Regions from separate parts of the Actinomadura coerulea genome, predicted to be linked through region 1. Evidence: riboswitches for the same ligand, from Rfam matches in the RefSeq annotation. Region 1 holds a riboswitch; each other region holds the start of a gene.
What was found. Region 1 has a riboswitch for thiamine pyrophosphate ahead of thiO (glycine oxidase ThiO). Riboswitches for the same ligand answer to the same signal wherever they lie in the genome.

Region 1 (3,264 bases):
GCACCATCGGCTCCCCGCCCCGGCGCACCGCGAGGATGCGGTGCTCGTGGATGAGCTGCTTGATCCGGTTGGGCTTGATCCCGAGTCTGTCGGCGGTCTCCCGGAGGGTGAGCCACTCGCCGGCCAGGGCGTCGGTGCGGGGGTCCAGTGCGCTGTCAACGGTTGCGTGCATCTGCGTCACGCCCCCTTGCTACCACGCCTTCGGAAGACTCAAACCCGCTGCGCAGCCGTTACGTCCTCTCTGATCGCTCTGCGCGAACAGCCTGCCGCACGGGCACGTCCGGGTCGGCGATCGCCTCCGGGTCCACCGACGTCCCGGCGGCGATCACGCGCCTCGCCTGCACCAGGTCGCGGGGGCGGCCGACGGTGAGGATCGCGTCGAGGCGGTCGCCGGTGAGCCACACCACCGCCCACCTGGGATCGGACGGGTCGCCCCTGCGCACGAGCCGCTCGGACGCCGAGTGGTCGCCCGCGTACTGGACCATGCGCCCGAACTGCTCCGACCAGAAGTACGGGGCGGCGTCGTACACGGCGTCCCGGCCGAGGAGGGCGGCGGCGGCGACCTCGGGGGCGTTCAGGGCGGTGTCCCAGTGCTCGACGAGGAGCCGCCGCCCGTAGCGGTGCGACCACCAGGCGGCGCAGTCGCCGACCGCCACGACGTCCGGGCGCAGGGCGGCCGGTGCCTCCTCGCCCATGTAGGTCCGGAACGAGCCGTCGGTGACGACCCCGCGCTCCAGCAGCAGCCCGGAGCCCTCCAGCCACGACAGGACGGGCCGCACCCCGACGCCGACGACCACCTCGTCGGCGTCGACGTGGCCGCCCCCGGCGAGGACGAGGCCGCCGTCGCGCACCTCCGCGACCTTGACCCCGGTCCGCAGCTCGACGCCGGCCTCGGCGTACCAGGGGGCGGTGAGCGCGCCGACCTCGGGCCCGATCGCGCCCGCCAGCGGGGTGTCGGCCGCCTCCACGACGGTGACCGCGCAGCCCCGGCGGGCCGCGGCGGTGGCGACCTCGGCGCCGATCCAGCCCGCCCCGACGATCACGACGCGGGCGCCCGCGGTGAGCCGGGCGCGCAGGTCGCGGGCCTCGTCGATCGTGCGCAGCACGTGCTGGCGCCCCTCCCCGGGCAGCGTGACCGGGGCGGCGCCGGTCGCGATCACGAGCCCGTCGAAGGGCAGGTCTCCCGCCGTGGACTCCACCGTTCCGCCGCGTCCGGGCTCGTCCAGCCGCAGGCCCGTGGCGCGCTCGCCGAGCAGGAGCTCGCAGCGCAGCGCGTCCCAGTCGGCGTCGACGGTCGTGTCGTCGGACTCGCCCGCGAGGACGGCCTTCGACAGCGGCGGCCGGTCGTAGGGCCGGTGCCGCTCCGCCGACACGAGGGTCAGCGCGCCCTCGTACCCCTTGCTCCGCAGGGCTTCCACGGCGCGCACGCCGGCCAGCCCTCCACCCACGACGATGACCCTGTCCATGAAGGTCACCCTAACGGGGGCCGATCCGGGGATGGACAGGTGTCCAGGCAGTTGCCCGGTTCGCCGAGGTCGTAAGGTGGGGGCAGAACAGCACAGAGCGCGGGAGTCCGGTGCGACCGGGCTGAGAGGGCGGCTGAACGGGCCGCCGACCGCCACGACCTGATCCGGATCATGCCGGCGAAGGGAGCGCGCATGCAGATCGTCATCATCGGCGCCGGGGTGATCGGCCTCGCCACCGCCTGGCGCACCGCCGCCGGCGGCGCCGCCGTCACCCTCGTCGATCCCGCGCCCGCGTCCGGGGCCTCCTCCGTGGCGGCGGGCATGCTCACCCCGGTCAGCGAGCTGACCTACGGCGAGGAGCCGCTGCTGCGGCTCGGCCTCGCCTCCCGCGACCGGTACGGCGCGTTCGTCGCCGAGCTGGAGGAGCTGACCGGCCTGGAGACCGGCTACCGCACCGACGGGATCATCGAGGTCGCGTTCGACTCCGACGACCTGCGGCACCTGGACGACCTGCGCCGCTTCCAGGAGAGCCTGGGCATCCCCGTCGAGGCGCTCACCGGCCGCGAGTGCCGGCGGCTGGAGCCGATGCTCGCGCCCGGCGTGCGCGGCGGCCTGCTCGCCCCCGAGGACGGCTCGGTCGACCCCCGCAGGCTCGCCCCGGCGCTGCTGGCGGCGGGCGAGCGGCTGGGGGTCCGGCTCGTCCGGCGGCGGGCCGAGCGGATCGTCGTCGAGAACGACGCCGCCGCCGGCGTGGGCCTGGACGACGGCACCGTGATCCGCGCGGACCGGGTGCTGCTGGCCGCCGGACCGTGGTCGGGCGACCTCGGCGGCCTGCCTCCCGGGACCGTTCCACCCGTCCGCCCGGTCAAGGGCCAGGTGATCCGGCTGCGCACCCGCACGCCGTTCCTGCGGCGGCCGGCCCGCGGCCTCGTCCGGGGATCGTCGGTGTACCTGGTGCCGCGCGCCGACGGGGAGATCGTCCTCGGCGCCACGCAGGAGGAGCTGGGCTTCGACACCCGGGTCACCGCCGGCGGGCTGTGGGAGCTGCTGCGCGACGCCCGCGAGCTGCTGCCCGGCATCACCGAGCTGGAGTTCGCCGAGGTCACCGCCGGACTGCGGCCCGGCTCGCCCGACAACGCGCCCGTGATGGGCCCGACCGCGCTGCCCGGGCTGCTGGTGGGCACCGGGCACTTCCGCAACGGCGTCCTGCTCACGCCGGTGAGCGCCGACATCCTGTCCGCGATGCTGCTGGACGGGCCCGTCCCCGAGGTCGCCGGGCCGTTCGCCCCCGACCGCTTCTCCCCCGAGGTGAGCGCATGAAGGTGATCGTCAACGGTGAGCCGCGGGAGCTGCCCGACGGCGCGAGCGTGGCCGAGGTCGTCGCGTCCGTCACCGCGGCCGCGACGGGCGTGGCGGCGGCGCTGAACGACGAGGTCGTCCGGCGCGCGGAGTGGGAGGCCACGCGCCTGCGGGACGCCGACCGCGTCGAGGTGCTGACCGCGGTCCAGGGAGGATGAGGATGAGCGACACCGACGGGCTGGTCATCGCGGGCGAGGAGCTGGGCTCGCGGCTGATCATGGGAACGGGCGGGGCGCCGAGCATGGCGGTGCTGCGCGAGGCGCTGACCGCGTCCGGGACGGCGCTCACCACGGTCGCGATGCGCAGGGTGGACCCGTCCGCGCGCGGCTCGGTGCTGGACGTGCTGACCGAGTGCGGCATCCGGGTGCTGCCGAACACCGCCGGCTGCTTCACCGCGGGCGAGGCCGTCCTGACCGCCAAGCTCGCCCGGGAGGCACTC
Region 2 (3,264 bases), 1.2 Mb from region 1:
GCGGTGCCGTGCCAGCCGATCATCGCGGCGCCGATCGCCGAGGTGATGTGGTCGTAGCCGGGCGCGATGTCGGTGGTCAGCGGGCCGAGCGTGTAGAAGGGCGCCCCGTCGCACCACTCCTGCTGCAGGTCCACGTTCTCCTTGATCTTGTGCATCGGGACGTGGCCGGGCCCCTCGTTCATCACCTGGTTGCCGAACCGCGCCGCGATCCGCGTCAGCTCTCCCTGGGTGCGCAGCTCGGCGAACTGGGCCTCGTCGTTGGCGTCCGCGACGGAGCCGGGGCGCAGGCCGTCCCCGAGCGACCAGGTCACGTCGTAGGCGGCGAAGATCTCGCACAGCTCCTCGAAGCGGGTGTAGAGGAAGTTCTCCTCGTGGTGCGCCAGGCACCAGGCCGCCATGATCGACCCGCCCCGCGACACGATCCCCGTCTTGCGCCGCGCCGTCAGCGGCACGTAGGACAGCAGCACCCCGGCGTGGACGGTCATGTAGTCCACGCCCTGCTCCGCCTGCTCGATCACGGTGTCGCGGAAGACCTCGTAGGTGAGCTCCGCCGGGTCGCCGCCGACCTTCTCGACCGCCTGGTACAGCGGGACGGTCCCGACCGGCACGGGCGAGTTGCGCAGGATCCACTCGCGCGTGGTGTGGATGTCGCGGCCCGTCGACAGGTCCATGATCGTGTCGGCGCCCCAGCGGGTCGCCCAGGTCATCTTCTCGACCTCGTCCTCGATCGAGGACGCGACGGCCGAGTTGCCGATGTTGGCGTTGACCTTGACGAGGAAGTTCCGTCCGATGACCATCGGCTCGATCTCGGGATGGTTGACGTTGGCGGGCAGCACCGCGCGCCCGGCGGCCAGCTCGTCCCGGACGAACTCCGGCGCCACGCCCTCGCGCAGCGCGGCGAACTCCATCTCCGGCGTGATCTCCCCGCGCCGCGCGTAGGCGCGCTGCGTCACCGCGCCGCCGGTGGCGCGCCGCGGCCGCCGCGGCAGGGCGCCCACGCCGCCGGCGCCGGGGAGGGCGGGGGGCGACGACCGCCTCCCGTCGTCCTCTGGGCGTACCGCCCGCCCCTCGTAGGGGGCGGTGTCGCCGCGCTCGGCGATCCAGGTCTCCCGCAGGGGCGGCAGCCCCCCGCGCACGTCGGTCTCCTGCTCTGGATCGGTGTACGGCCCGGACGTGTCGTACAGGACGACGACGTCGCCGTTGGTCAGCGGCACCTCCCGCATCGGGACCCGGATGTCCGGGCGCGAGCCCTGGAGGTAGGTCTTGCGGGCAGCTGGAACCACAGGTTCGGTCATGACGACTCGATCTCTCCCTACGCCGGCATTACCCGGTCAGGTTCATGCGGTCAGCGGCCGTCCCAGCCGCTATCTCAGCCCGGTTCGCCGGGCCCCCGCGATCTGTCGCCACGACGTTAACCCGGGCGGCCCCGGTTGCCGCAACCGCCGCCCGTGGGTTAGAACGCGCCCGCGCGGAGGTCCCGCGCGGGGAGCGCGACGGGCAGCGCCAGGACCAGGGTCCGGAGGGGGTCCGGGGCGGACGGCGACCGCTCCAATTCCACCCGGGACCCGTCGTCGCCGCCGGCCCGCAGGGCGGCCGAGCGGCGGCCGTCGACGCCGGTGACGACGCGGCCGTCGCCGGTCGCGCGGGTGCTGCCGAGGAGGATCCCGCCGGCGGTGTGGAAGGACGGCTCGCGCAGGCCGCGCACGAATCCGAGGGGGCTGCCGTCCGCGCCGAGGACGCGCACGCGGTCGCGGCCCGGCAGCCGGGACGGGCCCCGGACCGTCAGCAGCACGGCGGCGTGGGGGTCGCGCAGCACGGTGGTCCGCCCGCCGCGCCGGCGGCACGCCACGGCGAGGACGGCGCCGCCGCGCCGGTCGCGGTAGCGGCCCCTGCCGTCCACGACGATGTGGCGGGCCCGGCCGAGGGCGCCCGCCGCGGGCGGCGGCACCTCCCGTCCCTCGTCGTCGACGACCCGCCAGGCGGCGCCCAGGCGGTCCGCGGTCGCGGTCCGGACGGCCGGGAGCCATCCGGACGGCAGCGATCGGCCCCTGAGCAGGGTCACCGCCCTCCCGTCGACCTCGGCGACGGCCTCGACGCCCGGCGCCCGCCCCGGGTCGAGCCAGAGCGTCCAGACCGGGTCGTCGACGGGCCACCGGATCCCCACCGCCTCCACGGCTCCGGCCGGGACGGCCGCCTCCCGCCCGCCGCGGCGGAGGGTCACCCCGTCCTCGCCGATGGTCACGACGAGGCGGGTCCGGTGGAGGCGGGCAGCCCAGAGGACGGCGGCCAGGGCGGCGACCAGGCAGCCGCCGCCGCAGAGCAGCAGGGTCCGGCGGGCGCTCTCCGGGTCGAGCGTCCGGGTGCGGGTCGCGAGCACGAGGACCGCGGCGGCCGCCGGCGCGGCGGCCAGGAGGCGGAGCGGCCATCGGTAGGCCCGCGCCCCGAGCGTCATCCGGAGTCCGGGCCGGGAGGAGGGGGGCTGAGGGGCGGCAGGCGGGGGGACAGCAGGCGGGGGGACGGACAACTGTCGGCCCTTCGTGACGGGGTATGCAGCACTATAAGGCGGGCCTCCGGCCGCGCACGGCCCACCGGAAGGATCATTCGTGCGGGGCGTGCGCGCGGGGCGCGGGCCGGCGCGCGAAGATCGCCTGAGTGGGGGAGAATGGGCGCGTGCTGAGGGTGCCCCGGGTCGACGCGACGGTGAAGGACGCCCTGGCGGCGTCGGCGCTGGCGGGAGCGGCGGCCGCGGCCGCCGTGCTGTGGCCGGGCGTGCGGGGGCTGGACGCGCCCGGCGCCCTGCTGCTGGTGGCGGCGCACGTCCCGCTCGCGGTGATCCGGCGGTGGCCGGCCCCCGGCCTGGTGGCGCTGGTCGCCCTGGTGCTGCCCTACCACCTGGCGCAGTACCAGCACCACGCGCTGGTGCCCGCCGAGGTGATCGCGCTGTTCGCCTACGCGGTGCTCGGGCGCCGGGTGCGGATCGTGCTCGGCGTCGCCGCGTCCCTGCTCGCCGTCTGCGTGGTCGGCATGGCGATGCGGGCGGGCGGCGGATCCCTGCGCGAGCAGATCGCGGTCATCGAGGCCGTGGTGTCGGTCGTCATCGCCGTCCAGGTGTGGCGGGTGCACCGGGCGCGGCTCGCGACGATCACCGAGCGGGCCGAGCGGGCCGAGCGCACGCGGGAGGAGGAGGCGCGCCGGCGGGTCGCCGAGGAGCGCCTGCGGATCGCCCGCGACCTGCACGACCTGCTCGCGCACAGCATCACCCTG
Region 3 (3,264 bases), 5.5 Mb from region 1:
CGGTCACGGCGCTCGGCGGGCTGACCGTCACCGGCGCGGCCCGGCACGGCAAGTTCCTCGACCTCGACGTCGACGGGCTGCACCTCGTCATCCATCTCGCCCGCGCCGGCTGGCTGCGCTGGCGCGACGAGATCCCGGCCAGGCCCGTCCGGCCCGGCGGCAAGAACCCGCTCGCCCTGCGCGTGCACCTGGACGACGGCTCGGGCTTCGACCTCACCGAGGCCGGCACCAAGAAGGGCCTCGCCGTCTACGTCGTCCGCGACCCGGACGACGTGCCCGGCGTGGCGTCCCTCGGCCCCGACCCGCTGGACGAGTCGTTCACCCCCGCGGCCCTCGCCGGGATCGTCAACGGCAAGCGCAGCCAGATCAAGGGCCTGCTGCGCGACCAGAAGGTGATCGCCGGTATCGGCAACGCCTACTCCGACGAGGTGCTGCACGTCGCCCGGATGTCCCCGTTCAAGATCGCGTCATCGCTGACCGAGGAGGACGTCGCCGTCCTGCACGAGGCGATCGTCACCACGCTGCGGGACGCGGTCGAGCGCTCGCGCGGCCTCGAGGCGCAGGATCTCAAGGGCGAGAAGAAGACCGGCCTGCGGGTGCACGGGCGCGCGGGCCAGAAATGCCCGGTCTGTGGGGACATGGTGCGCGAGGTGTCGTTCGCCGACTCCGCGCTCCAGTACTGCCCCACCTGCCAGACGGGCGGCAAGCCGCTCGCCGACCGCCGCATGTCCCGCCTCCTGAAGTAGCGGCCGCGGGCGCCGTGAGAAGGGCCAGGCCCCGGCGGGTGCCGGGGGCCTGGCGTTCGGAGTCGGGGACGGAGCCGGAACGGGGATGGCTCGTCCGAGGGACGGGTCGGGCTCAGCGGACCTTCGGGACGTTGCCGAAGACCGGGCCGATCTGGCTCCAGCGGTTCAGCTGGCAGCCGTCATCGCGGGTGAACGTGGTGTCGATCTGCTTGCCCCGCCAGGTGCCCTCGACCGTGGCGATCTCCGGACCGCCGTAGATCTGGGTGCACACCTGGTCCTTGGGGACGGGTGCGAAGGGATCCTTGACCTTGGTGAGCGCCGCGCAGGCGCCGACCGCCTCGGGGTGGTCGCCGCCGGGCGGGTCGCAGGTCAGCCGCCAGGTCTTGGCGGGCGCCTCCTTGGAGGCCTTCACCCGCACGGTGAGCGTGTCCGCCGGCGAGCCGGACGGTTGCACGGACGTCGTGCCCGAAGGCGCTCCGGATGAGTTTCCGTTTGCCGGTTCGTCGCCGCAGGCGGCCGTGGACAGGAGCAAGGCCAGCCCGGGCGTTGCGAAAAGGAGCGTCCGATACCGCATGCGTGATTCGACGCAGGGGGGCTTCGCGCGGTTCCATGGGGGTGTGATGAATTTCGGGGAAGACGTACCGGCCGTGGTCGCCGCGGACATTCCGCAGGACGGCTACCTGCTGGACGTCCGGGAGCAGGACGAGTGGGACGCGGGCCACGCGCCCGCGGCGGTCCACATCCCCATGCGCCATCTCGGCGACCGCGCCGGCGAGATCCCCCGCGACCGGGAGGTCTACGTGATCTGCCGGTCCGGGGCACGGTCGGCCCAGGTCACGTCCGCGCTGAACCAGGCGGGGTGGCTGGCGAGGAACGTCGGCGACGGCATGCACGGGTGGGCCGAGGCGGGGCGCCCGATGGAGGGCGCGGGGGACGGTCCGCCGTACGTCGCGTGATCTGAAGGATTTCGTGTGATCTGACCCGGATGCCCTCTTCTGAGGCGTGACGGGCGGTTGTACGATCGGGCCTGACCGATAACCGCGGGAGCTCGGGCCACAGCCGGGCTGAGAGGGCGGCCTCCAAGGCGTCGCCGACCGCATGAACCTGTCCGGGTAATGCCGGCGTAGGGAGTGTGTGTCCCGTGACGTCCGACGTCGAAAAGCGCCCTCAGGGCGAGCGCGCCCCCGACGAGGTCCCCTTCACCCTCGACGAGCCGGCCCCCAAGGTCCTCGGGTTCTGGGACCAGAGCGCCTTCTGGGGGAACCTCGGCGTCAGCCTCCTGGCCTTCTCCGGCGCCTACACCGTCCTCGCGCCGGACGCCGACGGCCGGCCGACGATCTCGATCATGGCGGGCATCGTCGCGATGGCCGTCGGGACGGCCCTCGGCGGCCTGATGCTCGGCCTGGCCGCCGTGCCCGGCGCGCGCACCGGCCAGCCCGCGATGGTGCTGCTGCGCGGCCTGTTCGGCGCGAAGCTGTCGTACGCGCCGACCGTCCTCAACATCGCCCAGCTCGTCGGGTGGGGGACGTTCGAGCTGATCGTCATCGCCGACGCCGCCCGCGAGCTGTGGGACGGCGTCCCGCGCTGGGGCTACGTGCTCGCCGCGGGTGCGATCACGACCGTGCTGACGGTCTGGCCGCTCGGCTCGGTACGGTTGCTGCGCCGCTACGTGACCGTCGCGGTGGCGATCGCGCTCGTGTACTTCTACGTCCAGCTGGTGCGGGAGCCGCTGCCCGACCTGACGCAGGGCTCGTGGGGCGGGTTCTGGCTCGGCGCGGACGCCGCGCTGGCCGTGTCGATCTCCTGGGTCCCGGTCGCCGCCGACTACACCCGGCACGCGCGCACCGAGCGCGGGGCGTTCGGCGCCGCCGCCGTCGGCTACTCCGTCACGCAGATCGTCGCCTACGTACTCGGGCTGCTCGCGCTGGCGCTGGTCGCGGGGGACTCCAGCAAGATCTTTGATCCGTTCCTGGGCGTCTCGCTGGGCGTGGTGTTCTTCGCCGTGTTCGTGCTGCGGGAGGCCGACCAGTCGTTCGCCGACACCTACTCCACGGCGGTGTCGATCCAGAACCTGTTCCCCCGGGCCGACCGCCGGGTGCTGAGCGTCGCGCTCGGCATCGGCATCACCGTGCTCGCGCTGGTCCTGGACATCGGCGACTACGCGGGCTTCCTGTCGCTGATCGGATCGGTGTTCGTGCCGATGCTCGGCGTCCTCGCCGCCGACTTCTTCCTCGGCCGCCGCCGGGCGGGCGGCTGGGACGTCTCGCGGACCGCGCCGTCCCGCTGGGGCATGATCGCGGCATGGGCGATCGGGTTCGTCGTCTACCAGCTCGTCAACCCGGGCACCGTCGCGCGCTGGACCGCGTTCTGGTCGGACGTGCGGGACGCGCTGCACTTCACGCCGCAGACGTGGATGAGCGCCTCGCTGCTGTCGTTCCTGGTCGCGGGGGTCGCGGCCCTGCTCATCGGCAGGCTTACCAGACGGTAAGGTTTGGGTCGAAAGCAAGTTTCGGCGCAA

Region 2: linked by a shared signal. The riboswitch ahead of thiC (phosphomethylpyrimidine synthase ThiC) and the one ahead of thiO (glycine oxidase ThiO) in region 1 are both predicted to bind thiamine pyrophosphate.
Region 3: linked by a shared signal. The riboswitch ahead of BKA00_RS28370 (purine-cytosine permease family protein) and the one ahead of thiO (glycine oxidase ThiO) in region 1 are both predicted to bind thiamine pyrophosphate.

Annotation. Positions count from the first base shown of each region.
Region 1 covers NZ_JACHMQ010000001.1:658,759-662,022, reverse strand. Annotated here, with positions in the region: gene BKA00_RS03120 (helix-turn-helix domain-containing protein) at 1-172, opposite strand, end outside; gene BKA00_RS03115 (NAD(P)/FAD-dependent oxidoreductase) at 231-1,466, opposite strand; TPP riboswitch at 1,556-1,669, shown strand; gene thiO (glycine oxidase ThiO) at 1,659-2,786, shown strand; gene thiS (sulfur carrier protein ThiS) at 2,783-2,983, shown strand; gene BKA00_RS03100 (thiazole synthase) at 2,986-3,264, shown strand, end outside.
Region 2 covers NZ_JACHMQ010000001.1:1,875,458-1,878,721, forward strand. Annotated here, with positions in the region: gene thiC (phosphomethylpyrimidine synthase ThiC) at 1-1,295, opposite strand, end outside; TPP riboswitch at 1,291-1,404, opposite strand; gene BKA00_RS08625 (hypothetical protein) at 1,454-2,452, opposite strand; gene BKA00_RS08630 (sensor histidine kinase) at 2,671-3,264, shown strand, end outside.
Region 3 covers NZ_JACHMQ010000001.1:6,135,623-6,138,886, forward strand. Annotated here, with positions in the region: gene BKA00_RS28355 (Fpg/Nei family DNA glycosylase) at 1-746, shown strand, start outside; gene BKA00_RS40645 (SSI family serine proteinase inhibitor) at 859-1,158, opposite strand; gene BKA00_RS28365 (rhodanese-like domain-containing protein) at 1,367-1,702, shown strand; TPP riboswitch at 1,777-1,893, shown strand; gene BKA00_RS28370 (purine-cytosine permease family protein) at 1,888-3,234, shown strand.